One region of the Pseudomonas sp. Tn43 genome, then DNA from elsewhere that is predicted to be linked to it. Evidence: riboswitches for the same ligand, from Rfam matches in the RefSeq annotation. Region 1 holds a riboswitch; the other holds the start of a gene.

Evidence for each region. Region 1 has a riboswitch for cobalamin ahead of FHW68_RS07525 (CbtB domain-containing protein). Riboswitches for the same ligand answer to the same signal wherever they lie in the genome.
Region 2: it holds a riboswitch for cobalamin, as region 1 does, so the genes downstream of both, cobO (cob(I)yrinic acid a,c-diamide adenosyltransferase) here and FHW68_RS07525 (CbtB domain-containing protein) in region 1, are expected to answer to the same signal.

Annotation. Positions count from the first base shown of each region.
Region 1 covers NZ_JACHYG010000002.1:701,352-717,155, reverse strand. The annotation lists gene FHW68_RS07540 (ATP-binding protein) at 108-1,115, opposite strand; gene cobN (cobaltochelatase subunit CobN) at 1,272-5,174, opposite strand; gene cobW (cobalamin biosynthesis protein CobW) at 5,178-6,251, opposite strand; cobalamin riboswitch at 6,352-6,566, opposite strand; cobalamin riboswitch at 6,749-6,977, shown strand; gene FHW68_RS07525 (CbtB domain-containing protein) at 7,098-7,304, shown strand; gene FHW68_RS07520 (CbtA family protein) at 7,316-8,023, shown strand; gene FHW68_RS07515 (cobalamin biosynthesis protein) at 8,020-8,433, shown strand; gene cobM (precorrin-4 C(11)-methyltransferase) at 8,516-9,262, shown strand; gene nfuA (Fe-S biogenesis protein NfuA) at 9,446-10,030, opposite strand; gene FHW68_RS07500 (fatty acid cis/trans isomerase) at 10,281-12,566, opposite strand; gene metH (methionine synthase) at 12,722-15,804, shown strand, end outside.
Region 2 covers NZ_JACHYG010000014.1:56,213-72,016, reverse strand. The annotation lists gene FHW68_RS24440 (DUF2066 domain-containing protein) at 89-1,147, shown strand; gene FHW68_RS24435 (AI-2E family transporter) at 1,178-2,251, shown strand; gene hda (DnaA regulatory inactivator Hda) at 2,482-3,186, shown strand; gene FHW68_RS24425 (C40 family peptidase) at 3,413-4,051, shown strand; gene FHW68_RS24420 (C40 family peptidase) at 4,217-4,753, shown strand; gene FHW68_RS24415 (sorbosone dehydrogenase family protein) at 4,920-6,227, opposite strand; gene FHW68_RS24410 (hypothetical protein) at 6,296-6,880, opposite strand; cobalamin riboswitch at 7,035-7,286, shown strand; gene cobO (cob(I)yrinic acid a,c-diamide adenosyltransferase) at 7,367-7,978, shown strand; gene FHW68_RS24400 (cobyrinate a,c-diamide synthase) at 7,989-9,371, shown strand; gene bluB (5,6-dimethylbenzimidazole synthase) at 9,368-10,018, shown strand; gene cbiB (adenosylcobinamide-phosphate synthase CbiB) at 10,015-10,923, shown strand; gene cobD (threonine-phosphate decarboxylase CobD) at 10,916-11,908, shown strand; gene FHW68_RS24380 (cobyric acid synthase) at 11,938-13,398, shown strand; gene cobU (bifunctional adenosylcobinamide kinase/adenosylcobinamide-phosphate guanylyltransferase) at 13,534-14,055, shown strand; gene cobT (nicotinate-nucleotide--dimethylbenzimidazole phosphoribosyltransferase) at 14,052-15,107, shown strand; gene cobC (alpha-ribazole phosphatase family protein) at 15,104-15,679, shown strand; gene FHW68_RS24360 (adenosylcobinamide-GDP ribazoletransferase) at 15,682-15,804, shown strand, end outside.

The DNA.
Region 1 (15,804 bases):
ATTGATCGATCCGCTCAGGGCCGCGTGGCGCTTGCCCTGCTTACCGTGATCAAGCCGTCCTGCACGGGGTCTGGCATTCGCCCCCGCGTCTGATCGAGGGCGAATGCCTAGGGCTTTTTTGGCCAGCTCGGCACTTCACGTCGTGCGCCGACCGGCAGCGCCTGGGCGGGCATTTCGCCCCACTGGCCCTGACCTTCGCTCGGATTGGCGTTCTGATTGGAAGGCGGCTGCGCTGCGGGTGATTGTTGCGGCGCCGGTGGCGAGTGTTCGCGACGACGATGGCGCAAGGCAAACTCGGCGACCGCGTCGATATCTTCTTCGCCAATGGTCAGCGCTCCGCGCCAGGCCGCATGAGCCCGGGCCGCGCGCAACCAGACCAGATCGGCTCGCAGGCCATCGACGCCAGCGGCAAAGCAACGCTCGGTGATCTGCGCCAGCGCGACATCGTCCAGGGGAATGCTCGCCAATGCCGCGCGCGCCTTTTGGCAACGCTCGCGCAGTGCCTGTTGGGGGCTTTCCCACTCGGCGCAGAACCCTTGCGGGTTGCTGTCGAAATCCAGTCGACGACGGATGATCTGACCCCGCTCGGCGGGTGCGGTGTGGCCACTGAGGGCGACGTTCAAGCCAAAGCGGTCGAGCAATTGCGGACGCAACTCGCCCTCTTCCGGGTTCATGGTGCCGATCAGCACAAACTTCGCCGAATGCCGATGGGAAATCCCGTCACGCTCGATCAGGTTGGTGCCGCTGGCGGCCACATCGAGCAACAAGTCCACGAGGTGATCGGGCAGCAGGTTGACTTCATCGACATACAGCACGCCGCCGTCGGCCTTGGCCAATACGCCGGGGGAAAACTGTGCGCGCCCCTCGCTCAGGGCCGCGTCAAGATCCAGGGTACCGACCAACCGTTCTTCGGTAGCGCCCAGGGGTAAGGTGACGAATTGACCGCTGGCCAACAGGTCCGCCAGGCCTCGGGCCAGGGTCGATTTGGCCATGCCCCGTGGACCTTCGATCAGCACGCCGCCGATTTTCGGGTCGATGGCGGTCAGGTACAGCGCGAGTTTCAAGTCATCGGCGCCGACCACGGCAGAGAGTGGGAAATGTGGGGTGTCGGTCATGTGGCATTACTCGTGTGGTCGATGGTGTGATCGTTCCCCCGCTCTGCGTGGGAATGCCTCAACGGACGCTCCGCGTTCGGCTCTGGAAGGGACGCGGAGCGTCCCGGGCTGTATTCCCACGCGGAGCGTGGGAACGATCCGTCAGGTTTAAGCGCGTTAACTTTCTTCTTCTATGTCCAGCAACAAATTCACCAGCGCCTCGCGGTACTCGCCCGGCTCTTTCCACAGCCCCCGCTGCTGCGCTTCCAGCAGCCGTTCGGTCATGTCGCGCAAGGCATGGGGATTGTGTTCGCGGACAAACTCCCGGGTCGCCGGATCGAGCAAATAAGCGTCCGCCAGCAACGCATATTGGTGGTCATCGATCAGCTGCGTGGTGGCATCGAACGCAAACAGGTTATCGACCGTCGCCGCCAGTTCGAATGCGCCTTTATAGCCATGGCGCTTGACCCCGTCGATCCATTTCGGATTGGCCGCCCGGGAACGGATCACCCGATTCAACTCTTCCTTCAAGGTGCGAATCTTCGGCAAATCCGGCTGACTGTGGTCGCCGTGATAACTGGCCGCGACTTCACCGCTGAGGCTTTCAACGGCCGCCAGCATGCCACCCTGAAACTGGTAATAGTCGTTGGAATCGAGCAAATCGTGTTCGCGGTTGTCCTGGTTTTGCAGCACCGCCTGCACCTGGCTCAGACGCTGGGCAAACTGTTCGCGGGCGGCGGTGCCTTCGTCAGAGCCGCCGTAAGCGTAGCCGCCCCAGTTCAGGTAAACCTCGGCCAGGTCTTCACGGCTTTGCCACAGGCGACCGTCGATGGCGCCCTGCACGCCCGCTCCGTAAGCACCCGGTTTGGCCCCGAAGATGCGCCAGCCGGCCTGCCGCCGCGCCGCGTCTTCATCCAGGCCCGATTCCATCAACGCTGTGCGCTCGGCACGAACCTTGGCCGCCAACGGATTGAAATCGTCGGGTTCATCCAGCGCGGCGACCGCTTGCACGGCCGCGTCGAACAGCCGGATCAGATTGGCAAAGGCATCGCGGAAAAATCCGGAGACGCGCAAGGTAACGTCCACCCGTGGGCGGTCCAGCAAACTCAACGGCAGAATTTCGAAATCGTCGACCCGCTGACTGCCCGTCGCCCACACCGGTCGCACGCCCATCAGCGCCATGGCCTGGGCGATGTCATCGCCGCCAGTGCGCATGGTCGCGGTGCCCCAGACCGACAGGCCGAGCTGACGCAGGTGATCGCCGTGGTCTTGCAAGTGCCGCTCAAGAATCAGGTTTGCTGACTGGAAGCCGATGCGCCAGGCGGTGGTGGTCGGCAGATTGCGCACATCCACCGAATAGAAATTGCGCCCGGTGGGCAGCACGTCCAGCCGTCCGCGGCTTGGTGCGCCGCTCGGGCCGGCGGGGACGAATCGGCCGCTGAGGGCGTCGAGCAAGCCGCGCATTTCCGCTGGGCCGCAGGCGTCCAGGCGTGGGGCAACGATTTCGCGCAGGCTGTCGATGATGGCATTCACTTGCGACCAATCACCCTCCTGTGGGAGCGAGCCTTTGTGGCGAGGGGGCTTGCCCCCGTTGGACTGCGCAGCAGTCCCATTTTTTGGGGCCGCTTCGCGACCCAACGGGGGCAAGCCCCCTCGCCACAAGGGCTCGTTCCCACAGGGGCCGGGGTTGGTTTGAGGTGTGCTCAGTGCCTGCGAGATCAGTTGAGCGGCGAACAGTTCCAGGCGTTCGCGGGTATCACCTGCGGTGCGCCAGACTTCATCAGTGAGGGTTTGCAACTCAGCAGGACGCGGCCCGCTCCACGGCTCGGCCAAAACGCAATCCAATGGATCAAACCCCAACGCAAACGCCTTGGCCAGCGCCCGCAACAAACTCGATTGCGCCCCGCGACCATCGCCGCGAGGAATACGCAGCAAGGCCAATAAAGTGTCGATGCGCAACCGTCCCACTGGTGACTCACCAAATACGTGCAGGCCATCGCGTATCTGCGATTCCTTCAAGTCGCACAGGTACGTGTCCAGACGCGGTAACCAGATCGCCGCATCGGCATCGCTGTCCAGCTTCTCGTCCAGTTGCAGTTCGCGGTCGATGTGCGTGTCGCGCACCAGTTGCAGAATGTCGCGCTGCAGTTCCCGGGCGCGGCGCGGATCGAGCAATTGCGCTTCGTAATATTCGTCGGCCAACATTTCGAGATTGCGCAGCGGACCGTAGGTTTCGGCGCGGGTCAGTGGCGGCATCAGGTGATCGATGATCACTGCCTGCGTACGGCGCTTGGCTTGGGCGCCCTCGCCCGGGTCATTGACGATAAACGGATAGATGTTCGGCAACGGCCCGAGCAATGCGTCCGGCCAGCAGTTTTCCGACAGCCCGACGCCCTTGCCCGGCAGCCATTCGAGGTTGCCGTGCTTGCCCACATGGATCACGCCGTGAGCGCCGTAGGTGTTGCGCAACCAGAAGTAGAACGCCAGATAGCCGTGGGGCGGCACCAGGTCGGGGTCGTGATAGACCGCGCTCGGGTCCACCTGATACCCCCGGGCCGGTTGAATGCCGACGAAGGTCAGGCCGAAGCGCAGTCCGGCGATCATCATTCGCCCGCCACGGAACATTGGATCTTTTTCGGGCGCCCCCCAGCGCTCCAGCACCGCCTGACGATTGGCCTCGGGCAGCGCGTTGAACATCAGGTTGTAATCGTCCAGCGCGAGGCTTTGATGGCACGGACGCTGGTCGAGAGTATCGAGGTCGTTGCTCACGCCGCCGAGCAGTTGCTGGATCAGCGCAGTGCCGCTGTGCGGCAACTCGGCCGGCAGCGGATAACCTTCGGCATGCAGGGCGCGCAGGATGTTCAACGCTGCAGCCGGAGTATCGAGGCCGACGCCATTGCCGATGCGCCCATCGCGAGTCGGGTAATTGGCGAGGATCAGGGCGATGCGTTTTTCGCCATTGGGCACCCGCGCCAGATCGATCCAGCGCCGGGCCAGTTCTGCAACGAAATCCATGCGCGCAGGTGCAGGCCGGTAGCAGACCACGTCGGACTGACTGCGCTCGCTACGCCACGCCAGATCCTTGAAACTGATCGGGCGGCTGATGATTCGCCCATCCAGTTCTGGCAGTGCGATGTGCATCGCCAGGTCCCGTGGGCCGAGGCCTTGTTCGCTGGCGCGCCAGCCGGGTTCATTGTCCTGGGCGCAGATCGCCTGGATCACGGGAATATTGCGGCGAAACGGCCGCAGGTGCGGCGCTTCGGGGCTGGACTGGGCGAAACCGGTGGTGTTGAGAATCACCCCCGCCTCGACGTCATCCAGCAAGTCCTCGACCATCGTCAGGCAGCCGGGCTCTTTCAAACTGGCGAGCGCAATCGGCAACGGGTTCAACCCCGCCGCTTGCAAACGCTGGCAGAAAATATCGATGAAACCGGTGTTCGCCGCCTGCAAATGCGAGCGGTAAAACAGCACCGCCGCCACCGGCCGATCGGCTTGCCAGTCGGCTTGCCAATCGCTCAACTCAGCGGGGCTTTTTTGCGGGTGGTAGATCGCGGTGCGTGGCAGGGTTTGTGGCTCGGACCATGGATAGTCGCGGCCCAGCCAACGGCTGGCGAGGCAGCGAAACAGGTCGAGCGCGTTGGCCATGCCGCCCTGACGCAGGAAGTGCCAGAGCCGGTCGCGTTCTTGCGCAGTTACGGTGCTCAGGTCACTGAGCTCCGGGTCCGGGCGATCGTCCCCCGGCACCAGAATCAGCTGCACGCCGCGCTCGGACAACTCCACCAGACGCTCGATGCCGTAACGCCAATAGGCGATGCCACCGTGCAGCGAGATCAGAATCACTTTGGCGTGGCGCAGCACTTCGTCGACATAGAGATCGACCGAAGCGTGATTCTGCACCTGCATCGGGTTAGCCAGACGCAGGCTCGGGTAATCGTCGGGCAACTGCTGCGCCGCTTCGGCGAGCAACGCCAGGCTGGAATCGCCGCTGCACAGGATCACCAGCTCGGCGGGGGTTTGTCCAAGGTCGGCAATGTTGTCATCCGACACGAAACCGCCGGGCTGGGTCCTGAGCAGGTGCATGGCTTAAACGCTGAGCGCAGCGCGCAATTGCGCTTCGAGCGCAGCGGCGTCCAGGCCCTGACCGATTAACACCAGACGGGTGCTGCGCGCTTCTTCAGCGCCCCACTGACGGTCGAAATGCTTGTCGAAACGCGTGCCCACGCCCTGGATCAGCAGGCGCATCGGTTTGTTCGGCACCGCTGCAAAACCTTTGACCCGCAAGATGCCGTGCTGAACCACCAATTGAGTCAGCGCGTCCAGCAGCAGGCTTTCGTCGGCTTGCGGCAGCTCGATCGAGATGGAATCGAATGCGTCGTGGTCGTGCTCATCGTGATGGCCGTCTTCACCTTCGTGGTGATGATCGTGATGGCTGTGGCGGCTGTCGATGTGTTCTTCGGAGCCAGCGCCAAGGCCGATCAGCACGTCCAGTGGCAGACGACCGCTGCTGGCTTCGATGACTTTCACCGCTGGCGGCAGCTCTTCGGCGACTTCCAGGCGCACACGGGCCAGGTCTTCAGCGCTGATCAGATCGGCCTTGTTGAGGATCACCAGGTCGGCGCTGGCCAGTTGGTCGGCGAACAGCTCGTGCAACGGCGACTCGTGGTCCAGGTTCGGGTCAAGTTTGCGCATGGCATCGACCTGATCGGGGAACGCTGCGAAGGTGCCAGCCGCGACGGCCGGGCTGTCGACCACGGTGATCACCGCGTCAACCGTGCAGGCGCTGCGGATTTCCGGCCACTGGAAGGCTTGAACCAAAGGCTTTGGCAGGGCCAGGCCCGAGGTTTCGATTAGGATGTGGTCGAGGTCGCCGCGACGGGCGACCAGCTCGCGCATCACCGGGAAGAACTCTTCCTGAACGGTGCAGCACAGGCAGCCGTTGGCCAGTTCATAGACGCGACCGTTGGCTTCTTCTTCGGTGCAACCGATCGAACATTGCTTGAGGATTTCGCCGTCGATGCCCAGTTCGCCGAACTCGTTGACGATCACCGCGATACGACGGCCCTGGGCATTGTCGAGCATGTGGCGCAGCAAGGTGGTTTTGCCCGAGCCGAGGAAGCCGGTAACGATGGTGACGGGGAGTTTGGCCAGTGTTTTCATCGGATGCCCTTTGGCGAGATGGCGGGCATACGGGACGACAATCGCAGCGGCGGATGCACGCGCGCAAGAGTTCCGTCACCGGATCACCCCGCCCGGTTGTAGTGAGAATCTGTATCGAGGCAGGTCTCCTGGCTGACGGTGTGCCAATCCTTCGACTGGCGTTTGCTGCGCCTTCCCGCGAACCTGATGGATCAGGGCTTGCAGTGGCGTGGCAGCGAACATCACCGTTCACAGTTGCGGGGGCAGCCGCGGCATCGACCGCGTTCCCTTCTTAGCTTCGGCAAACGCCGAAGAACCTCGAAAGCGCAAGGCTACGCATCGTGTGGGGGCGGGTCAATCACTGAGTAGGAGCTGCCGAAGGCTGCGATCTTTTGATCTTGTTTTTGAAAGCAACATCAAAAGATCGCAGCCTTCGGCAGCTCCTACAAGAGCCAATCAGCATTGGGCATCCAAGTGAGAACCCTTGCCAATTGACGCCCAACCCCCGCCCATGCTCTCCTACACGCCTTGTTACGGGTGCCCTTCACAGGGTGAAACGGGAAACCGGTGAATCATGTGCTTTACTCTAAAGCCATGTCAGTCCGGTGCTGCCCCCGCAACGGTAAGCGAGTGAAGCGTCAGATCCACTGTGCCTGTCATATGGCATGGGAAGGTGATGCTTGCAGGTCTGGGCGCAAGCCCTGCCCCTCGCGAGCCCGGAGACCGGCCCGCAACACAAAGTGACTTTTACGTTCACTGAATAACAAACCCGCGGTGGGCGGGCGCTGTTCGAAATCTCTGCGTGCCCCGGCGTGCGGCGGTTTTCATGCGCTCTATTCACCCGCTGACAGACCAGAGGGAAGCGCCATGTCGATCATCAGCAGCACCGGCTCCAACACCGATAAAAAGAGCACGATCAGCACTACTTCTACCCTGAGCCAACGCCTGACCGCCGCTTTTTGTGCGTCGATCCTTGGCGCCAGCCTTGTGTATTTCGCCGGTTTCTCGCACATCGAAGCGGTGCACAACGCCGCGCACGATACCCGTCACAGCGCTGCATTCCCGTGCCACTGAGACCTGCCGAAATGATCAAGCGTATCGCGCAAACCGCAGGTTTCACCGGGCTGCTGGCCGCCCTGCTATTGACCCTGCTGCAAAGCTTCTGGGTGGCTCCGCTGATTTTGCAGGCCGAGACCTACGAAAAATCCGAGCCAGCCGCGGTTGAAATCCACGAGCATGCCGCGGGCGCTGTCACCGCTCACACCCACGATGCCGAAGCCTGGGAACCTGAAGATGGCTGGCAGCGCGTGCTGTCGACCACCGGCGGCAATCTGGTGGTAGCGGTCGGCTTCGCCCTGATGCTCGCGGGCCTTTACACGTTGCGCGCGCCACGCCGTACCTCTCAGGGCCTGCTCTGGGGCCTGGCGGGTTACGCGACGTTCGTGCTGGCGCCAACCCTCGGCCTGCCACCTGAACTGCCAGGCACTGCCGCGGCGGATCTGGCGCAACGGCAGATCTGGTGGATTGGCACCGCCGCATCCACCGCTGTCGGTATCGCACTGATCGCATTCAGCCGCCACTGGCTGATGAAGCTCCTCGGCGTGGCGATTCTTGGCGTGCCTCATGTGATTGGCGCGCCGCAACCGGAAGTCCATTCCATGCTGGCGCCGCAAGCCCTGGAAGCGCAGTTCAAAATCGCTTCGCAGCTGACCAACATGGCGTTCTGGCTGGCCCTGGGCCTGATCAGCGCCTGGTTGTTCCGCCGCAAAAGCGATGGCCAATACTCCGCATGACTGACGCCGGCGCAGCGCCGACCCTGGTGGTCGGCCTGGGCTGCCAGCGCGGCTGCCCCGTCAGCACGCTGCGGGCGCTGCTTGATCAAGCGTTACAGGCCCATCAAATCGAGCTTCGGGAGATCAAGGCCCTGGCCAGCATCGACCTCAAGCGCGAAGAGCCCGCCCTGATCGAACTGGCCGAACAACTGGCATTGCCGTTGATGTATTTCAGCAGCGAACAATTGGCCGGTTATGAACCGCAACTCAGCCACCACTCGGACATCGCGTTCGAACGCACCGGCTGTTACGGCGTCGCGGAAAGTGCCGCGCTGGCACTGGCCGAACAATTGGCCCAAGCACCGGCAAAGTTGCTGATTCCACGACAAAAATACGCCCAGGCCACCCTTGCATTGGCCAGCGCCGCGTAAAATCTCCGATAATCCCCGCCTTCGATCATGAGCAATCTTCATCTGAAGCGTGCCCATACCCTTTTTCTGACAGGAAACGACGATGACCGTCTACTTCATTGGCGCAGGCCCCGGCGACCCGGAACTGATCACCGTCAAAGGCCAACGGCTGATTCGTAGCTGCCCGGTCATCATCTATGCAGGCTCCCTGGTGCCCGCCGCCGTGCTGGAGGGCCATCACGCCGAACAAGTGGTCAACAGCGCCGAATTGCACCTGGAACAGATCATCGAGCTGATCAAGTCTGCCCATGCCAACGGGCAGGACGTGGCCCGAGTGCATTCCGGCGATCCGAGTCTGTATGGCGCGATTGGCGAGCAGATTCGCTATCTGCGTGAACTCGACATCCCTTTCGAAATCATTCCCGGCGTCACCGCCACCGCCGCCTGCGCGGCGCTTTTGGGCGCCGAGCTGACTTTGCCGGATGTGTCACAGAGCGTGATTCTGACCCGCTACGCCGACAAGACCGCGATGCCGGCCGGCGAAGAGCTGGGCAGCCTGGCGCAGCATGGCGCGACCATGGCGATTCATTTGGGGGTTAATCATCTGGAGAAAATCCTCGCCGAACTGCTGCCACACTACGGCGCCGATTGCCCGATCGCGGTGATTCATCGGGCGACCTGGCCAGATCAGGATTGGGCGGTGGGGACCCTGGCGGATATCGCCGGGAAGGTTCAAGCCAAGGGATTTCGCCGCACCGCGCTGATTCTGGTGGGTCGGGTGCTGGGCAGCGATCACTTCAGTGAATCGTCGTTGTATCGCGCGGGGCATGCGCACCTCTACAGACCCTGAGATGATCGTTCCCACGCTCTGCGTGGGTATGCAGCCCGGGACGCTCCGCGTCCCAAGAGCAGACGCAGAGCGTCCGTTGAGGCGTTCCCACGCAGAGCGTGGGAACGATCAAAAACAGGTATCGATCGCCCATAAAAAAACGGTGCTCACGGGCACCGTTTTTTTTATGTCGCAGCGAACACCTTAGTAGTAGGCGTTTTCTTTCTGCGTATGGTCGGTCACGTCACGAACGCCCTTGAGCTCGGGAATGCGCTCGAGCAAGGTGCGCTCGATGCCTTCCTTCAAGGTGACGTCTGCCTGGCCGCAACCCTGGCAACCGCCGCCGAACTTCAGCACGGCGATGCCGTCTTCGACCACATCGATCAGGCTGACCTGACCGCCGTGGCTGGCCAGTCCCGGGTTGATCTCGGTTTGCAGGTAATAGTTGATGCGCTCATTGATCGGGCTGTCGGCGTTGACCATCGGTACTTTGGCGTTTGGCGCCTTGATGGTCAGCTGGCCGCCCATGCGGTCGGTGGCGTAGTCGACTACCGCATCGTCCAGAAAGGCTTCGCTGAACGAGTCGATGTAAGCGGTGAAGCTTTTAAGCCCCAGCGCCGTGTCTTCAGGTTTTTCTTCGCCCGGCTTGCAATAGGCAATGCAGGTTTCGGCGTATTGGGTGCCAGGCTGGGTGATAAAGACGCGGATGCCGATACCCGGGGTGTTCTGCTTGGAGAGCAGATCAGCCAGGTAATCGTGGGCGGCGTCGGTAATGGTAATAGCGGTCATGGAAACTCCTCGCAGGCTTGCACGCAGTTTACGCCAATCATCGCGCCGCACAAAGTCCTAGTATTTTTGTCGGGAAAGTGTGCCTGTCGATGAACATCTGATCACCGTCGCCCCCTGTAGGAGCGAAGCTTGCTCGCGAAAGCGGCCCAACAGTCGACATCTATGCTGAATGTCAGACCGCTTTCGCGAGCAAGCTTCGCTCCTGCAGGGGTTCAGCCAGGGTTCGGGGGGCGCGTTTTCAGGCCTTCAATCAAAGATTCTCGTAGCGATTCATGTCCAGCACGCCCTCTTCCACCGGGTCGGTGTCGCGGATATAGCGACTCAGGTCATGAAAATATTGCCAGAATTGCGGATGACTGCGGCGGATGCCCCAGCGTTCGACGATTTTCTCGAAACCGGCAGCATCCTTCGCGGCTTCCATTGCGTCAACGAAAGCGGGCACTTGCCCGGCGGGAATGTTGAACATGAAATTCGGGTAGCTGCTGAGCACCCCCGGATAAATCGTCAACGTATCGAGCCCCGGCTGATAGCGCCGTGACTCCCCCAGCAGGAACGCCACATTGCTGTGGGCCCGGTTGCGCAGCAGGCTGTAGATCTCGCGCTTGCCGCTTTGGCTCTCGATACGCAGCATCGTGGCTTCCGGCAACTGATCGATGACTTTCATCCCCGCCGCCGGGCGCGAAGTCAGGCGGCTCAGGGCCTGCTCGGCGTTCTGCAATGCCGGGTCGATGTTCGGTCGCGAGCAGTAGGCATTGTCACAACGGTTGATCGGGTCGGGATTGGCATTGAGCTCGCCGTACCGGGCCAGCAATTGCAGGGCGAAATCGCGTTTCGGGTCTTTCTCGTCCAGCGTCAGCGCCGTGGGTTTGTCGTTGTCGATGTACTCGTAATCCAGCCACATCTTGAGCTGGCCGCCGTTCTGATACCAATCGTCGAGGTAACCGTCCCGTGAGTCGGCCGGCATCAAGCGCAAGAAGTTCTGCTCGGCACCATTACGAATCAGATCGAAGTACAGCCGGGTCTGGGCCTGATGGGACAGGTTGCCAAACACATCGAAGTTGACCGCCAACTGGTAATACGTGCGCTCCAGCAAGGGGAAATCGAACAGCCACATCGTCTGCGGCACCTCACCGATCAGCCCCTTGTTCACCGAGGCGCTGTCGAAATGCCGGAAGATGCTCAGCAACGCATTGTCGTTACCGGCCCACAGGCTCGACCAGCTCGGAGCTGGCAAGTCGGCATAGCTGTCCCGGCGCAGGGCCTCGTATTCGTTGCGTTTGTCGCGGTAGTCGTGCCACAGGCTCAGGACACTGCCGACGTCATCGTTCTGCCCCGGCATCGCCAGCAGCGGCGTGGCCTGACCGCGATAATTCGGGTCGGTGATGTAAAGGTCATGCTCCGGGGCCTGGAACAACGCCCAGAAGTTATCGCGAATCACGTCGGTGGCGATCTGACCACGGCAGACCGGGCCACGGATAAAGGTGCGCACGAAGTATTCGGCGTTATCGAGCATGAACTGATAACGCGCCTGCGCCGGAATCGCCTCGAACGTGGCGAACGGATTGGCCCGGCGTTCCGGCCCATAACCTGGCAACGCGTTGACCTGCCAGTCGGCGCTGTAGAACAGGCTTTTGATCCGCGCCATCTTCGCCGCGCTGAGCGGATAGGTGATGTGGGTCTTGTGCACGATCACGCCTTGCACCGGCCATAAACGGTAGTAGACCTGAGTGCCCGGATCGTCATTCGGGCGACGGGTGTTGATCAAGTCAATGGGCTGGCCCGTCGGCGTGCGCGAACGTACCCATTGAAAGAAATGCCCCGGCTCACCGTCCTTGAAATAGAGGTGCGCCAAAAACCAGTGCTCGAACAACCAGCGTCCCACCAGGCTTTCCCGGGCGCCCGGTGCGTTGAGCAGGTTTTCCCACTGCACCACCTGCAAGGCTTCCCTGGCGCTGGGCACCAGTCCCTGCTCATCGATCGGCGCGCCGGAGGCCAGCCAGCGTTGCAACGTCTGGTATTGCTGATCGGTCAGGCCGGTGACCGCCAGCGGCATGCCTTCTTTGGGGTGAGAGACGGCATAGCCGTCGAACTCCGTCGGCATGGCGCACTGGGTTTCCCGATTCAGCCCCAGAACGATCTCTTCCGGTAGTTTGGCATTGGGCTGCAATGGGGTGCTGTGGCCCAGTTCGAGCATCCGCGCCATCAGCGCCGCCTGGCTGCCTTGGGCGTCGAGCACCGAATAAAAGCCTTTCTGCTGCCAGGCGCGTTTGCCAAAGGCGTCATAAAACAGCCGGGTCGGCGCTGCGGCCTGTCTGCGTTCGCCATCATAGACGGGCGCCTTGGTTGCCCCCCGGGCCGCCCCTTCACCACTGCCCAGGTTGAGCTGACAGGCGGAGTCGTAGCAGGCATGGCAGGCCACGCACTTTTCAGTGAAGATCGGTTGAACGTCCCGGACGTAGGAAATGTCCGGACCTTGCGCAGCGGCGCCCCCGCTTAAAAACAGCATCAATAGGCTGGTGACGACGCGATACGACATATCCCTGGTCCTGATCATGAGAAAACGCCGCGATTCTACCGGTCTGGCCTGCGCACCAACATGAACGATATTCATGCAAAACCCGCACATGCTCCAAAAGCGCACAGGTTTGTTATCATTCCGGCCCTTCGTCATGGCCTTACCGAGTAGTCCAAATGTCCGATCGCAGCGTTCGCCTTCAAGCTCTCAAGCACGCCCTCAAAGAGCGCATCCTGATTCTCGATGGCGGCATGGGTACGATGATCCAGAGCTACAAGCTCGAGGAGCAGGATTACCGTGGCAAACGCTTCGCCGACTGGCCGAGCGATGTCAAAGGCAACAACGACTTGTTGGTGCTGACACGTCCTGACGTGATTGGCGGCATCGAGAAGGCCTATCTGGACGCTGGCGCCGACATCCTGGAAACCAACACTTTCAACGCCACCCGGATTTCCATGGCCGATTACGGCATGGAAGAACTCGCCTACGAATTGAACGTAGAAGGCGCTCGCCTGGCCCGCAAGATTGCCGATGCGAAAACTCTCGAGAACCCGGACAAGCCTCGCTTCGTTGCAGGCGTGCTCGGCCCGACCAGCCGCACCTGCTCGCTGTCGCCCGACGTCAACAACCCCGGCTACCGCAACGTGACCTTCGATGAGCTGGTGGAAAACTACACCGAGGCCACCAAAGGCCTGATCGAAGGCGGCGCCGACCTGATCCTGATCGAAACCATCTTCGATACCCTCAACGCCAAAGCGGCGATTTTCGCCGTGCAAGGCGTGTTCGAAGAACTGGGCGTCGAGTTGCCGATCATGATCTCCGGCACCATCACCGATGCCTCCGGCCGCACCCTCTCCGGCCAGACGACCGAAGCGTTCTGGAACTCGGTGGCTCACGCCAAGCCGATCTCCGTTGGCCTGAACTGCGCCCTGGGCGCCAGTGAACTGCGCCCGTACCTAGAAGAACTGTCGAACAAGGCCAACACCCACGTTTCCGCACACCCGAACGCCGGCCTGCCCAACGAATTCGGCGAGTACGACGAACTGCCGGCGCAAACCGCCAAGGTCATCGAAGAGTTCGCCCAAAGCGGCTTTCTGAACATCGTCGGCGGTTGCTGCGGCACCACGCCGGGCCACATCGAAGCCATCGCCAACGCGGTGGCCGGTTATGCGCCGCGTGAGATTCCGGACATTCCCAAGGCTTGCCGCCTGTCGGGCCTGGAGCCGTTCACCATTGATCGCAGCTCGCTGTTCGTCAACGTCGGCGAGCGGACCAACATCACCGGTTCCGCCAAATTCGCCCGTCTGATCCGTGAAGACAACTACACCGAAGCCCTGGAAGTCGCCCTGCAGCAGGTCGAAGCCGGTGCCCAGGTAATCGACATCAACATGGATGAAGGGATGCTGGACTCGAAGAAGGCCATGGTGACCTTCCTCAACCTGATCGCCGGTGAACCGGACATCTCCCGCGTGCCGATCATGATCGACTCCTCCAAGTGGGAAGTGATCGAAGCCGGCCTCAAGTGCATCCAGGGCAAGGGCATCGTCAACTCGATCAGCATGAAGGAAGGCGTCGAGCAGTTCATTCATCACGCCAGACTGTGCAAGCGCTATGGCGCCGCCGTGGTGGTGATGGCCTTCGACGAAGCCGGTCAGGCCGACACCGAAGCGCGCAAGAAAGAAATCTGCAAACGCTCCTACGACATTCTGGTCAACGAAGTCGGCTTCCCGCCGGAAGACATCATCTTCGACCCGAACATCTTCGCCGTGGCCACTGGCATCGAAGAACACAACAACTACGCGGTGGACTTCATCAATGCCTGCGCCTATATCCGTGACGAACTGCCGTATGCGCTGACCTCCGGCGGCGTGTCGAACGTGTCGTTCTCGTTCCGTGGCAACAACCCGGTGCGTGAGGCAATTCACTCGGTGTTCTTGCTGTATGCGATCCGTAACGGCCTGACCATGGGTATCGTCAACGCCGGCCAACTGGAGATCTACGACCAGATCCCTGCCGAACTGCGCGATGCCGTCGAAGATGTGATCCTCAACCGCACCCCGGAAGGCACCGACGCCCTCCTCGCCATCGCCGACAAGTACAAGGGCGACGGCAGCGTCAAGGAAGCCGAGACCGAAGAGTGGCGCAACTGGGACGTCAACAAGCGTCTGGAGCATGCGCTGGTCAAGGGCATCACCACCCACATCGTCGAAGACACCGAAGAGTCGCGTCAGTCCTTTGCGCGCCCGATCGAAGTGATCGAAGGCCCGCTGATGTCCGGCATGAACATCGTCGGCGACCTGTTCGGCGCCGGTAAAATGTTCCTGCCACAAGTGGTGAAATCCGCCCGGGTGATGAAGCAGGCCGTGGCCCACTTGATCCCGTTCATCGAACTGGAAAAAGGCGACAAACCGGAAGCCAAGGGCAAGATCCTCATGGCTACGGTCAAAGGCGACGTACACGACATCGGCAAGAACATCGTCGGCGTGGTGCTGGGCTGTAACGGCTATGACATCGTCGACCTTGGCGTGATGGTGCCGGCGGAGAAGATCCTGCAAGTCGCCAAAGAACAGAAATGCGACATCATCGGTCTGTCCGGCTTGATTACGCCTTCGCTGGACGAAATGGTTCACGTGGCCCGCGAGATGCAGCGTCAGGACTTCCATCTGCCCTTGATGATCGGTGGCGCGACGACTTCCAAGGCGCACACGGCGGTGAAGATCGAGCCCAAGTACAGCAACGACGCGGTGATCTACGTCACCGACGCATCCCGCGCCGTGGGCGTGGCGACGCAATTGCTGTCCAAAGAGCTGAAGGCCGGTTTCGTCGAGAAGACCCGCCTGGAATACATCGACGTTCGTGAGCGCACCGCCAATCGCAGCGCCCGTACCGAACGCCTGAGTTACCCGGCAGCGATCGCCAAGAAGCCACAATTCGACTGGGGCAGCTACACACCGGTCAAACCGACGTTCACCGGTGCCAAGGTGCTGGACAACATCGACCTTAACGTTCTGGCCGAATACATCGACTGGACGCCGTTCTTCATCTCTTGGGACCTGGCCGGGAAGTTTCCGCGCATCCTCAACGACGAAGTGGTCGGTGAAGCCGCCACCGCGCTGTATGCCGATGCCCGGGAAATGCTCGCCAAGCTGATCGACGAGAAACTCATCAGCGCCCGTGCGGTGTTCGGCTTCTGGCCGGCCAATCAGGTGCGTGACGATGACATCGAGGTCTACGGCGATGACGGCAAGCCGTTGGCCAA
Region 2 (15,804 bases), on a different contig from region 1:
TTTGCTTGAGCCTGTGGTCAACAGACCCTTGGTTCAATCATCTTCACGCGGTCTGTTTCCAGCCGCTCTTGTCGTCAGGAATCTTTTTATGCGTTTTCTTAAATTCTTGTTCGTGGGCTGTTTGACCATGGTCAGCCTGACCGGTCATGCCGAAACCGTCAAAGGCCTCTATCAAGTGCGCGAGCCTGTCAGTAGCCAGACGCCGCAGGAGCGCGATGAGGCGACTCAGCGGGCGCTGGATACGTTGGTGTTACGCCTGACCGGCGACCCCAAGGCGGCGCAGAGCCCGGGGCTGGCGACCGTGCGTAAAGATCCTCAGCAGATCATCAGTCAGTTCGGATATGACGCCGGCCCACCTCAAGTGCTGAAAGTCGATTTCGACCCGGCCACCACTGAACAGGCCTTGCGGCGTGCCGGGTTGGCCGTGTGGGGGGCGAACCGGCCGTCGATTCTCGGTTGGTGGTTGAACGATTCCGCCGAAGGTTCGAACCTGGTCGGCGATGGCCAGGCCAGTGCCACGCCACTGCTTCGAGCAGCGCAACATCGTGGGCTGCCGCTGCGTTTGCCGCTGGCGGACCTGGATGAGCAGATTGTCGCCACTGCACCGAATCTGGAAAGTGCAGATCCGGCATCGCTGCGGGACGCATCCGACCGCTACAATGCCGACGCCTTGCTGGCGGTGCATGCCCGTGAAGAAGGTGGCCAATGGCAAGCCAAGTGGCGTTTGTGGTTGGGCGATCAGAAAGAAGCCGGTAGCGCGCAGGGCGCCGATACAGCCGCGCTGGCCGATGCGGTGATGCTGGCGGTCAGCCAACGCCTGGCGCCGCGTTTTGCCGCCAAACCGGGTGCTTCCAGCGAGCAGTTGCTGGAAGTGCAGGGGATGAGCCTGGAGCGTTATGCGGCGCTCGGGCGATTGCTGGAACCTTTTGGCGCACGCTTGCAAAGCGTTGATGGCGATCGCGTGCTTTATCGGGTCAACGGCAGTCCCGATCAGCTGCGGGCGCAGTTGTCCTTGGGCAGGTTGCAGGAAATCCCGGCCGGTGAGGCGCCGGCTCCGACCGCGCCGGTTCAGCCTGTTGCAGCGGGCTCGGCACCGGCCGTAGCGCCAACTGCGGCACCGACGCCGCAGTTACGTTTTCGCTGGTAGTTTTCCTTTATATAGAAGCAGGAGTGGTGCATGGCCGATACACGGCGTTGGTTCTGGCTCGGTGGGGTGGTCCTGCTTTGCGTATTTGTTTACCTGTTGCACCCGATCCTGACGCCTTTCCTGGTGGCGCTGTTGTTGGCGTATCTGTTCGACCCGCTGGTGGATCGGCTGGAAAAGCATGGGCTTTCGCGGACCTGGGGCGTGGTGGCGGTGTTTGCCTTGTTCACATTGCTCGTTACCGCGTTGTTGTTAGTGCTGGTACCGATGCTCGCCAAACAGCTGTTTCGCTTGTATGAGCTGACGCCGCAAATGCTCGACTGGTTGCAGCACACTGCCGTGCCGTGGGCGCAATCGAAGATGGGGTTGTCGGACGGCTTCTGGAAATTCGACAAGCTCAAGGCGGCATTCAGCGAGCACATGGGCCAGACCACCGATGTGGTCGGCGTGGTGCTGAGTCAGGCGACGGCTTCAGGTCTTGCGCTGATTGGCCTGCTGGCCAATCTGGTGCTGATTCCGGTGGTGAGTTTTTATCTGCTGCGCGACTGGGACCTGATGATGGCCAAGGTCCGCAGCCTGCTGCCCCGTGATCGTGAAGAGCGCGTCATGTCTTTGACGGGAGAGTGCCATGAAGTGCTAGGGGCTTTCGTGCGCGGGCAGTTGCTGGTGATGCTGGCGCTGGGTGTGATTTACGCCGCAGGCTTGATGATCGTCGGGTTGGAACTGGGGCTGTTGATCGGGCTGATTGCCGGTCTGGCGGCGATTGTGCCGTACATGGGGTTCGTCATCGGCATTGGTGCGGCATTGATTGCCGGCCTGTTCCAGTTCGGTGGCGATTTATATCCCTTGATCGGTATTGTCGCGGTATTCATGGTCGGCCAGGCGCTGGAAGGCATGGTCCTGACACCGTTGCTGGTCGGCGACCGGATCGGCCTGCATCCGGTGGCGGTGATCTTCGCCATCCTGGCTGGCGGCGAGCTGTTTGGTTTTACCGGTGTGTTGCTGGCATTGCCGGTAGCCGCGGTGATCATGGTCCTCCTGCGTCACGTACATGATTTGTACAAGGATTCGGATATCTACGGTGGTGTCGACGAATCCGCGCTGTAAGGGTTTTTGATCGTTCATGGTGGGCAGCCTGGTTTCGTGCCAGGTGTGCCCGTATCCCTCGTGCGGCTGTCACATGCGCCGCCAAAGAAACTGTCATAAAACCAGTGTGTTATCGCAAACCTTTGATTTTGCTTGTGGTCTGTCGCATTGTGCGGTCAGCCTCACGGGTATAAACTTCGCAAACTTTACACAGAGGCCACTAACGGTTCCTTGGGAACTGTTCAGTCAGCATGAAACCGATTCAGCTGCCCCTAGGTGTGCGTCTGCGTGATGACGCTACCTTTATCAATTACTACCCAGGCGCCAATGCCGCTGCACTCGGCTATGTCGAGCGGCTCTGCGAAGCCGACGCCGGCTGGACGGAAAGCCTGATTTACCTCTGGGGCAAGGACGGGGTCGGGCGCACGCATTTGTTGCAGGCGGCGTGTCTGCGCTTCGAACAACTGGGGGAGCGGGCGGTGTATCTGCCGTTGGCCGAATTGCTGGACCGCGGCATCGAAATCCTCGATCACCTTGAACAATACGAACTGGTCTGCCTGGACGATCTGCAGGCAGTCGCCGGCAAGGCGGATTGGGAAGAGGCGCTGTTCCATCTATTCAATCGCTTGCGTGACAGCGGCCGGCGTCTGTTGATTGCTGCCTCGACGTCCCCGCGTGAATTGCCGGTGAAGCTGGCGGACCTCAAATCGCGGCTGACCCTGGCACTCATCTTCCAGATGCGCCCACTTTCTGACGAAGACAAATTACGTGCCTTGCAGTTACGCGCATCCCGCCGTGGCCTGCACCTGACCGATGAAGTCGGGCATTTTATCTTGACCCGTGGTACCCGCAGCATGAGTGCGCTTTTCGAGCTGCTTGAGCGTCTCGATCAGGCTTCTCTTCAAGCTCAGCGCAAGCTGACAATCCCGTTCCTGAAAGAAACCCTGGGCTGGTAATCACCTGATCAACCCCAGGGTTTACCAGGGTTTCGGCATATTCCAGGCGTCAACAAATCCGCTTTCCTGCAAGAGGGCAGGCTGCGTAAAGGTTCAAAACGGGCTTAAGCGCTTAGATGTAAACGAGAAACGGATAAGTCACAAAAAGATCGATTGAATTTGCAAATGAGTTTGATAGCGGGCATAGTCGCGGCTTCTTTAGAAACTATCAGCCACGGTCGTGCCCATGCTAAAGCGCTTCGCACCCCTCGTGCCTCTCGCACTCGTCACCCTGTTGTTCGGTTGCGCTGCCCACTCTCCAGTGTCCCAGCAAGAGCCAAAACCTCAGGTTTCAAATTCAGTTACCGCGCAATCTTCTTCCGTTCTTTTCCAGGAAGAGCTAGCTACCGATAAAGAACTGGCAGACTTCGCCGACGGCAAGTCGTACCAGCTTCCTGTTCTCGCCGACAGCATCCTCGAACGTGGCATGTCCCTGATCGGTACCCGTTACCGTTTCGGCGGCACCTCTGAAGCCGGTTTCGACTGCAGTGGCTTCATCGGTTACCTGTTTCGTGAAGAGGCCGGCATGAACCTGCCGCGCTCCACCCGCGAAATGATCAACGTTGACGCTCCTCTGGTTGCTCGCAGCGCCCTCAAGCCGGGTGACCTGCTGTTCTTCGCCACCAATGGTCGTCGCGGTCGTGTCAGTCACGCCGGGATCTACCTGGGTGACAACCAGTTTATCCACTCCAGCAGCCGCAAAAGCGGTGGTGTCCGGATTGACAGTCTGGGCGACAGCTACTGGAGCAAAACCTTTATCGAAGCCAAGCGCGCACTCGCGATGGCGCCGACTGCGGCCCCGGCTATCGTCACGGCACGCAAGTAAGCGGACAGTTTGTAAGGCGAACTTAAAGTCTTACTTGAAGTTTGCCGCGTAGCCGCTAGAATCCTGATCTATTATTGATGGCAAACCGCCTGCGTCCTGCGCAGGCGGTTTTCTTTTCTGCCTTTTGGGTGGAAAAAGCCGCAGCCAGATCAGGATGTTCTGTTTATGACGATGTCGGCCCGCCTCGCACTCATGTTTTTCGCAGCGCTGCTCAGCGCCTGCGCCAGCCGTACACCGCCACCTGCGCCGGTGGTTCGCGCTCCCATTGTTTTCGGTCCTTCCCAAGCCTTTTCCCCTGCGGCAGAAGACGTGCTGTTTCGCGCGCTGGGCCTGGTGGGAACACCTTATCGCTGGGGCGGCAACACGCCCGATTCCGGGTTCGATTGCAGCGGGCTGATCGGTTACGTTTATCGCGATGTCGCCGGCATTTCCTTACCGCGCTCTACCCGCGAGATGATCGGCATGCAAGCCCCCAGTGTCGGCAAGGAAGGCCTGCAAACCGGTGACCTGATTTTCTTCGCCACCAATGGCGGCTCCCAGGTCAGTCACGCCGGGATCTACGTCGGCGAAGGCCGCTTCGTCCACGCACCCGCCACGGGCGGCACGGTCAAGCTGGACAGCTTGTCCAAGGCCTACTGGCAGAAAGCTTATCTGAGCGCCAAGCGCGTCTTGCAACCTGAGCATTTGGCACATAATCCGTAGTTGTCATGAGCGCTCGCTTGAAGGATGACTCGCGCTGGGTGATAGGTTGGCGCTGTGCAAAGCTGTAGGAGCGAGGCTTGCCCGCGAAAGCGGTGTGTCAGTCGATATCAATGTTGACTGTGCTGCCGCCTTCGCGGGCAAGCCTCGCTCCTACGATCAGAGCTGATTACTTAGCCGCGGACACGCGCCACACCTTGTTCCCCACATCATCCGCCACCAGCAAGCCTCCTTGCTGATCGATCACAACACCCACCGGCCGCCCCATCGCTTTTTCGTCGTCAGTGAGGAAGCCAGTAAGCACATCCACCGGCTGCCCGGTCGGTTTGCCGGCATTGAACGGCACGAAAATCACTTTATAGCCGCTGTGTGGCTTGCGGTTCCACGAGCCGTGTTGGCCGATGAAGGCGCCTTGGGTGAACGGTGCGGGCAACTTGCTGCCTTCGGCGAACGTCAGGCCCAGTGATGCGGTATGTGGCCCCACCGCGTAGTCCGGCGCAATCGCCTTGGCCACCAGATCGGGGTTTTGTGGCTCGACGCGAATGTCGACGTGCTGGCCGTAATAACTGTAAGGCCAGCCGTAGAACCCGCCATCCTTCACGGAGGTGATGTAGTCCGGCACCAGATCGCTGCCGATTTCGTCGCGCTCGTTGACGGCGGTCCACAGGGCGCCGCTTTGCGGTTCCCAGGCCAGGCCGTTTGGATTGCGAATCCCTGAAGCGAAAATGCGGTGGTTGCCGGTGGCACGGTCCACCTCCCAGATCGCCGCGCGGCCTTGCTCCTGATCCATGCCGTTTTCACCGATGTTGCTGTTCGAACCCACAGTGACGTATAGCTTGCTGCCATCCTTGCTGGCGATGACGTTTTTGGTCCAATGGTGATTCAGTGTGCCGCCCGGCAGATCGACCACCTTGATGGGCTGCGACTTGATCGCCGTCTCACCGTTTTCATAGTGGAAGCGCAGCAGGCGATCAGTGTCGGCGACGTACAGGTCCTTGCCGACCAGGGTCATGCCGAAGGGCGAATTAAGGTTTTCCAGGAAGACCGTGCGGGTTTCGGCCACGCCATCGTGGTCCTTGTCCCGCAGCAGGGTGATGCGGTTCGGGCTAGGGACGCCGGCACCGGCGCGGCCCATGACCTTGCCCATGACCCAGCCGCGAATGCCTCGGCCAGGTTTGGGCGGTGCGTTGGTTTCGGCTACCAGTACATCGCCGTTGGGCAGCACGTACAGCCAGCGCGGGTGCTCGAGGCCTTCGGCAAACGCTGCCACTTGAGTCCCTGGCGCGGCGACAGGTTTCTTGCCTTCAGGCCAGCCGATCGCCGGGGCGATGTTCACCGTCGGGATCAGTGTTTTATTCGGTTCTGGCAGCTTGGGCGAAGGGCCTGTGCCGTCCGAGACTTGCAGGCTGGAGGTGTCACCACAGGCGGCGAGCCCTCCGGCGAGCGCGATAACGAAAGCGAGCTGGGATTTGCGCATTACTGATCTTCCCTATGAATGCATTGAAGTAATCATAGAGAAGCGTAGACGCCCGATGGTTCAACCGGTCAGCCGCGGGCTTCCTTGAGCACAATAGCGATGCCCGGATGGTAGTTGCCGGCTTCATTGCGCAACTTGCGGTAGGCGTAAGGGAAATACCAGGCCACGGCGCAGGTGTGTTCCTTTTGCAGGTCATCGACCATGTCCTGGAGTTCCTCCGGGGTGGCGCTGTGCTGGGCTTTTTGTGGCGCGACAAACAGACAGCCGAGTTTCAGATCGCTGGCGTAGCTGATTCGCTTCGCATCACTGGTGATGTCCGCCAGCGCCTGGGTCAGGTTCAGGCTATTGACCCGTGGCCAGCGCTGGGTGGCCTGCAGATACGCGCGCTCTTCGCTGCTGGCGATAAACAGATCGGCCCGGGCGTTGCGTTCGCCTTCTTCGATCTGTTTGCGGGTCGACGTTTGTGTCAGCGTGACCATTTCTGCCATCCAGGCTGCGGCGGAAAGCAGGCCGAGGTTGGCGTTTTCGTCGTGCCAGTAGGGCGTATCGTTATCGCCGCGCACGGCGTTGTAGCGGTCGATACAGTCAAACCAGCGTTCCAGCACAGGCCGCAGGAATTCCAGCTTCGGATTGCTGATGATCATGCCTTGCATGTGGCTCACCCTTGTTATTGTGTTGTCAGGTTGTGGCTCTTTGATATCACTGCTGACAGTGTGGCACAAGATTGGCGTCAGTTAATTGATCGATGGCAGTTATTCGCTCAGCGGTGTCCCGGCTTTAATTGACGCTCCACCCCCAACCCTCTAACCTTCGCGGCTTGTTTCAGGTGCTCTGTGACCTTGGTCGACAGAGTGAAACAGGGAAGCCGGTGAGTGAATTTCTTCCAGCAAAGAATGATCACGATCCCGGCGCTGCCCCCGCAACGGTAAATGAGTAAAAGCTGCGCGAGGGCCTGATGACAGGCCCTAGCCACTGTGTCGACTGTCGACATGGGAAGGCGCGCAGTCAGGCGCAAGCCGCTCATGAGCCCGGAGACCGGCCTGATTCATCCAACGGCATCACGGTGGGCGATGCCAGGCTTCTTGCCGTCTATTCTTGTGCCTGCCCGCCGTTATCCAGCCTCAACGGAGAGCTCCCCCATGACTGATACTCCCGATCGTGACGAACGCCATCTGGCGCGCATGCTGCGCAAAAAAGCGGTGATCGACGAACGCATCGCCAATTCGCCGAATGAATGCGGTTTGCTGCTGGTGCTCTCCGGCAACGGCAAAGGCAAGAGCAGTTCGGCGTTCGGCATGCTTGCGCGGGCCATGGGCCACGGCATGCAGTGCGGCGTGGTGCAGTTCATCAAGGGGCGCAACAGCACCGGCGAGGAGCTGTTTTTCCGGCGCTTTGCGGAACAGGTGCGTTTTCATGTGATGGGCGAAGGCTTCACCTGGGAAACCCAGGATCGCCAGCGTGACATCGCCGCCGCCGAAGCCGCTTGGGCGGTGTCCCGCGAACTGCTGCGCGATCCGGCCATTGGCCTGGTGGTGCTCGATGAATTGAACATTGCCCTCAAGCACGGCTACCTGGATCTCGATCAGGTGCTCAGCGATTTGCAGGCGCGTCCGCCGATGCAGCACGTGGTGGTCACGGGTCGTGGCGCCAAACCGGAGATGATCGATCTGGCCGACACCGTCACTGAAATGGGCATGATCAAACACGCCTTCCAGGCCGGAATCAAAGCGCAAAAAGGCGTCGAGTTGTGAACTGCACTTTATGAATAGCCATCGTCAATGCCCGGCGGTCCTGATCGCCGCGCCGGCCTCCGGTCAGGGCAAGACCACCGTCACCGCCGCGCTCGCCCGTTTGCATCGTAATCAGGGGCGCAAGGTTCGCGTGTTCAAATGCGGCCCGGACTTTCTCGACCCGATGATTCTCGAGCGCGCCAGCGGCGCGCCGGTCTATCAACTCGACATGTGGATGGTCGGCGAACAGGAAAGCCGGCGTCTGTTGTGGGAAGCCGCTGGCGAAGCCGACCTGATCCTCATCGAAGGCGTCATGGGGCTGTTCGACGGTACGCCGTCCAGTGCCGACCTGGCGCGGCACTTCGGCGTGCCGGTGCTCGGCGTGATCGACGGCACCGCCATGGCCCAGACCTTTGGCGCGCTGGCCCTGGGCCTTGCGCGTTATCAGCCGGATTTGCCGTTTGCCGGTGTGCTGGCCAATCGGGTCGGCACCGTGCGCCATGCGCAATTGCTCGAAGGCAGCCTGACTGAAGGTTTGCGCTGGTACGGCGCGCTGTCCCGGGAGACCGGGATCGAATTGCCGAGTCGGCATCTCGGCCTGGTTCAGGCCAGTGAATTGAATGATCTCGACCTGCGTCTCGATGCGGCGGCCGACTCATTAGCCAGCAGTTGCGACGTGGCGCTGCCGCCAGCCGTGGAATTCGCCGCGCCTGAAATGATCGCCGCCGAACCGTTGCTGGCCGGTGTGCGGATTGCCGTGGCGCGGGACGAAGCGTTCGCGTTTACCTACGGCGCGAGCCTGGATTTGCTGCGGGCCATGGGCGCCGAATTGACGTTCTTTTCGCCGATCCGCGACAGCGAGTTACCTGAGGCAGACAGCCTCTATCTGCCGGGCGGCTATCCCGAATTGCACCATGTGGCGTTGTCACAAAACACGTCGATGCTGACCGCGATCCGCGCGCACCACGCGGCGGGCAAACCGTTGCTGGCCGAGTGTGGCGGCATGCTGTATTTGCTGGATTCCTTGACCGATGTCGAGGGCACTCGCGCTGAACTGGTTGGCTTGCTGGCCGGTGAAGCAGTGATGCAGAAGCGTCTTGCCGCGTTGGCCTTGCAGGCGGTCGAATTGCCGGAAGGTTTGTTGCGTGGCCACACCTATCACCACTCGCTGACCAGCACCGGGCTTGAGCCGATTGCCCGAGGTTTGAGCCCCAATGGCGGGCGAGGGGCGGAAGCGGTTTATCGTGAGGGGCGGATGACGGCTTCTTATGTGCACTTTTATTTCCCGTCCAATCCATCGGCGATTGCCGCGCTGTTTGTGCCTGACCTTAAGACCGCCATCGCGGGCAAGCCCGCTCCCACAGGGGAATGCAATTCAAATGTGGGAGCGAGCCTGCTCGCGAAGAGGCCATGACCGACAACACATTTTCCGAAGCCGAACGCGCAGCCGTTTACCGAGCCATCGCCGAGCGCCGCGACATGCGGCACTTCAGCGGCGGCTCGGTCGAACCCGAGTTATTGAGGCGTCTGCTCGAAGCCGCGCACCAGGCGCCGAGTGTCGGCCTGATGCAGCCCTGGCGTTTCATCCGCATCAGCGACCGGGCCCTGCGCGGCAAGATCCAGCAACTGGTGGAAGAGGAACGCATCCGCACTGCCGACGCCCTCGGCGAGCGCTCCGACGAATTCATGAAGCTCAAGGTCGAAGGCATCAGCGACTGCGCCGAGGTGCTGGTCGCTGCACTGATGGACGATCGTGAACGGCACATTTTCGGCCGTCGTACATTGCCTGAAATGGACATCGCGTCGCTGTCCTGCGCCATCCAGAACCTTTGGCTCGCATCCCGCGCCGAAGGCCTGGGCATGGGCTGGGTGTCATTGTTCGAGCCACAAGCGCTGGCGGATTTGCTGGGGTTGCCGATCGGGGCCAAGCCTTTGGCCGTTCTTTGCCTGGGGCCGGTCAAGGAATTCTACCCAGCGCCCATGCTGGTACTCGAAGGCTGGGCGCAGACGCGTCCACTCAGCGAGTTGTTGTATGAAAATTACTGGGGAGAGAGTCAATGAGTGTGGCGTTGTTGAGTGTCGCCGCGGTCGCGCTGGATGCGCTGCTGGGTGAACCCAAACGCTGGCATCCGCTGGTGGCGTTCGGTCGTTTTGCCGATCGCATCGAGCAACGTTTCAACTCCGGTGGCCGTGGCTGGCGCAGTCACGGCGTCACGGCCTGGGTGATGGCGGTCGTGCCGCTGACTTTGCTGGCCACCGCACTTTCCTGGGCACCTTATATCGGTTGGATCGTCGAGATTCTCCTGCTCTATTGCGCTCTTGGCATGCGCAGCCTTGGTGAGCACGTTGAGCCGGTGGCCAAGGCCCTGCGCGGCGATGATCTGGGGGAGGCGCGCAAACGCGTCAGCTATCTGGTCAGCCGTCAGACCAGCGAACTGGATGAAACCGACGTCGCCCGCGCCGCCACCGAATCGGTGCTGGAGAACGGCAGCGATGCGGTGTTCGCCGCGTTGTTCTGGTTTGCCGTGGCGGGTGCGCCCGGCGTGGTGCTCTATCGCCTGAGCAACACCCTCGATGCGATGTGGGGTTATCGCAACGATCGCTTCGAACGCTTCGGTTGGGCCGCGGCGAAAATCGATGATGTTCTGAACTACATTCCCGCACGCCTGGTGGCATTGACCTACGCGCTGCTGGGCAAAACCCGACTGGCGTTGAAATGCTGGCGTACCCAGGGCCCGACCTGGGACAGCCCGAATGCCGGGCCGGTGATGGCGGCCGGTGCAGGTGCGCTGGGTGTCGAGTTGGGCGGGGCGGCGATTTATCACGGTGAACTGCATCAGCGTCCGCCGTTGGGCGAAGGTGTGCCGGCGGACGCCGATTCCATCGAGCGTGGCTGGCAATTGGTCCAGCGCGGGGTATGGTTATGGCTGCTGATTCTTTGTGTGGGGGCGCAGTTTTATGCTTGAGCACGGTGGTCGCTTGCGCAAGGCGGCGCTTGAATACGGCATTGCCGAAGCCGATTGGCTCGACCTGTCCAGTGGCCTCGCGCCTTGGCCATTCCCGGTCCCGGACATCCCGCTGCGGGCCTGGGCGCGGTTACCGGAAACCGATGACGGTCTGGAGCAGGCTGCCTGCGACTATTACGGTGCGGCTCAGGTATTGCCGGTGGCCGGTTCGCAAATGGCGATCCAGTTGCTGCCGCGATTGCGCCGGCCCGGCAAGGTCGGCGTGCTGGCGCCGTGTTACGCCGAACACGCCGAAGCCTGGCGTCGCAATGGTTATATCGTGCGCGAAGTGCTGGTGTCGGAAGTCGATTTCTTTCTCGACAGCCTCGACGTGCTGGTGGTGGTCAACCCGAACAATCCCACAGGGTTGAGCCTGACCCCGGCTCGCCTGCTGGATTGGCATGCGCGGCTGGCCCAGCGTGGTGGCTGGCTGGTGGTGGACGAGGCGTTCATGGATAACACGCCGCATTTGAGCCTGGCGCCGTTTACCCATCAGACCGGATTGATCGTGCTGCGCTCCTTCGGCAAATTCTTCGGCCTGGCCGGTGTGCGACTGGGGTTTGTGCTGGCCGAGCGCAAGTTGCTCAAACTGCTGGCCGAACAGGTCGGGCCCTGGGCGGTCAGCGGTCCGACACGAGTGCTGGGCCAGGCGTGCCTGACGGATACGCACGGGCACACTCGACAGCGCATTCGTACGGACGAGGCTGGCGAGCGTCTGGCGTTGCTGCTTGAACAGTACGGTTTCAAACCCCAGGGCGGCTGCGCATTATTTCAATGGCTGATCACTGAATCTGCCCAAGCGCTGCACGAATTCATGGCCCGGCGCGGCATTCTGCTGCGGTTGTTCACCCACAACAGCAGCGTGCGGTTCGGCTTGCCCGCCGATGAAGCGGATTGGCTGCGTCTTGAGCAAGCGCTCGAAGCCTACGTCAAGGACGCGCAATGACTACGTTAATGGAGCAGGGCGCGACTTTGATGGTGCAGGGCACGACTTTGATGGTGCAAGGCACTACATCGGACGCCGGTAAAAGCACACTGGTGACGGCGCTGTGTCGCTGGGTGACGCGTCAGGGCGTGAGCGTCGTGCCGTTCAAGCCACAGAATATGGCCCTCAATAGCGCGGTGACCGCCGACGGGGGCGAGATTGGCCGTGCTCAAGCGGTGCAGGCTCAGGCGGCCAACCTCGAACCGCACACCGACATGAATCCGGTGCTGCTCAAACCCAATAGTGATACCGGTGCTCAAGTGATCATTCATGGCCGTGCAGTCACGACGATGAACGCGGTCGCCTATCACGACTACAAAGCCATCGCCATGCAAGCGGTGCTGGCCTCCCATGAGCGTTTGCGTGCGGCGTATCCGGTGGTGATGGTCGAAGGGGCGGGTTCGCCAGCAGAGATCAACTTGCGCGCCGGGGACATCGCCAACATGGGGTTTGCCGAGGCGGTGGACTGCCCGGTGGTGCTGATTGCCGACATCAATCGCGGTGGGGTTTTCGCCCACTTGGTCGGTACGCTGGAGTTGCTGTCGCCCAGCGAACAGGCGCGGGTCAAAGGCTTCATCATCAACCGGTTTCGCGGCGACATCGCCTTGCTGCAACCAGGCCTCGATTGGCTGGAGGCGCGCACTGGCAAACCGGTGATCGGGGTTTTGCCCTATGTGATGGACCTGCACCTTGAGGCCGAGGACGGCATCGATCAGCGCCAGGCCGACAAGGCCGAGCAAGTGCTCAACGTGGTGGTGCCGGTACTGCCGCGCATCAGCAACCACACCGATTTCGATCCGCTGCGCCTGCATCCGCAAGTGGACCTGCAATTCATCGGCCCCGGTCAGGCGATTCCGCCGGCCGACCTGATTATTCTTCCCGGCTCGAAAAGCGTGCGCAGCGACCTCGCATACTTGCAGGCCAATGGTTGGGACACGGCCATCTCGCGACACTTGCGCTACGGCGGAAAAGTGTTGGGGATCTGCGGCGGTCTGCAAATGCTCGGCGAGCAGGTGCACGACCCGCTGGGCCTCGAAGGCACGCCGGGTTCCAGTGCCGGTTTGGGCTTGCTGGCGTTCCAAACCCAGCTCGAAGAAGAGAAGCAGTTACGCAATGTGCGTGGACGCCTGGCGCTGGAAGATGCGCCGGTCAGTGGCTATGAAATTCATGCCGGCGTGACCAGCGGGCCGGCGCTGGAAAACGCTGCGGTGCATCTCGATGATGGTCGCTGCGACGGCGCACAAAGTGCCGATGGGCAGATTTTCGGCACCTATCTGCATGGGCTGTTCGAATCACCGGCGGCGTGCGGTGCGCTGTTGCGCTGGGCCGGGCTGCAGGCTGTGCAGGAAGTGGATTACCACGCCTTGCGCGAGCGCGATATCGAACGGTTGGCAGATTTGGTGGAGAAGCATCTGGATACTTCGCTGTTGCGTGAACTCTGTGGGATTTGAGGGCGCCTTCGCGGGCAAGCCTCGCTCCTACAGGTTGTGTGTCGTTCACATTATTACGATTCGACGCTAATCCGTAGGAGCGAGGCTTGCCCGCGAAGAGGCCTGCCCCGACACCGCACATCTTAAGGAATAAACATGCTGCAACTGATCCTCGGCGGCGCCCGTTCCGGTAAAAGCCGCCTGGCTGAAAAACTGGCGACAGAGAGTCAGCTCCACGTCACTTACATCGCCACCAGCCAACCCCTGGACGGTGAGATGAACGAACGGGTGGCCCATCACCGCGCCCGTCGTCCAGCCGAATGGGCACTGATCGAAGAACCGCTGGAACTCGCCCGTGTGCTGCGCGAAAACGCCAGTGCCGATCGTTGCTTGCTGGTGGATTGTCTGACGCTGTGGCTGACCAATCTGCTGATGCTCGACAATGCCGAGCGCTTGTCGGCCGAGCGCGAAGCCCTGCTGGACTGCCTGGCGTCATTGCCAGGTGAAATCATTTTTGTCAGTAACGAGACCGGCATGGGTGTCGTGCCGTTGGGCGAATTGACTCGCCGTTATGTCGATGAAGCCGGTTGGCTGCATCAAGCCTTGGCCGAGCGCTGTCAGCGAGTCGTCCTGACCGTCGCCGGCCTGCCCCTGACTTTGAAAGGAACTGCGTTATGACTCACGCCTGGTGGCTGAACCCGTGCAAACCCATCGATGCGCAAGCGGTCGAACAGGCGCAGGCACGTCAACAGCAACTGACCAAACCCGCGGGCTCACTCGGTCGGCTCGAATCGGTGGCGGTGCAACTGGCCGGGTTGCAGGGGCAGGTCAAGCCGGCGCTGGATCAGCTGTGGATTGCGATTTTTGCCGGTGACCATGGTGTGGTTGCTGAAGGCGTGTCGGCGTTTCCGCAGGAAGTCACTGGACAGATGCTGCTCAACTTTGTCAGCGGTGGCGCGGCGATCAGCGTGTTGGCGCGGCAGTTGGGGGCTTGCCTGGAAGTGGTCGATCTCGGCACTGTCACGCCGTCGTTGAATCTGCCAGGCGTGCGTCACCTGAACCTTGGTCCGGGCACGGCGAATTTCGTCCAGGGGCCGGCGATGACCCAGGTCCAAGGTGAACTCGCCTTGCAGGCCGGCCGGGACAGTGTGCAGCGCGCCATCGCAGCCGACGCGCAGTTGTTCATCGGTGGCGAAATGGGCATCGGCAACACCACGGCGGCCAGCGCATTGGCCTGTGCGTTGCTCGATTGCCCGGTGGTGCATCTGGCCGGACCGGGCACCGGATTGAATGCAGCGGGTGTCAGCCATAAAGCCCAAGTCATTGAACGCGCCTTGGCGTTGCATGGCGCTCAGCGTAGCGATGCGCTGCAAACGTTGTTCAACCTCGGCGGTTTCGAAATCGCTGCGCTGGTCGGCGCGTACCTGGCCTGCGCTCAGGAAGGTGTCGCGGTGTTGGTCGACGGGTTTATTTGCAGCGTCGCTGCGTTGGTGGCGGTGCGTTTGAATCCGGCCTGCCGTGAGTGGCTGCTGTTCGGTCATCGCGGCGCCGAGCCGGGTCATCGCCATGTGCTCGAAACCCTGAACGCCGAACCCTTGCTGGAGCTCGGCCTGCGACTGGGCGAGGGCAGTGGTGCGGCATTGGCCGTGCCATTGTTGCGCCTGGCCTGCGACCTGCACGGGCAAATGGCGACGTTCGCCGAAGCCGCAGTGGCGGATCGTCCGGCATGACCTTGCGCCTGGACCTGTTGCGCCATGGCGAAACCGAGCTCGGCGGCGGTTTGCGCGGCAGCCTCGACGATGCACTGACCGGCAAGGGTTGGGCGCAGATGCGCGCCGCGGTGCTTGAGCAGGGGCCCTGGGATCGACTGGTCAGTTCGCCGTTACAGCGTTGTGCACGCTTTGCTGACGAGCTGGGGGCGCAACTCGGGTTGCCAGTGCAGTTGGATAAGGATCTGCAAGAGCTGCACTTCGGCGCTTGGGAAGGGCAGAGCGCGGCGGCGCTGATGGAAACCAGCGCCGAGGCGTTGGGCATGTTCTGGGCCGATCCGTATTCGTTTACGCCGCCAGACGGTGAACCGGTGACGGACTTTTCTGCGCGGGTGTTGGCGGCCATCGAACGGCTGCACACGGCCTATGCCGGTGAGCGGGTCTTGCTGATCAGCCATGGCGGCGTCATGCGTTTGTTGCTGGCGCAAGCGCGCGGATTGCCGCGTGAGCAGTTGCTCAACGTTGAAGTCGGCCACGGCGCGTTGTTTTCGTTGTCGGTCGAACCCGGCGTCTTGTTAAGGGAAGCGATCTGACCATGTTGCCGTTCTGGATCGCCCTGCAATTCTTGAGCAGCCTGCCGATTCGTTTATCGGGTATGCCGACGCCCGAGGAATTGGGCCGATCGCTGCTGTTTTACCCACTGGTCGGTTTGCTGTTC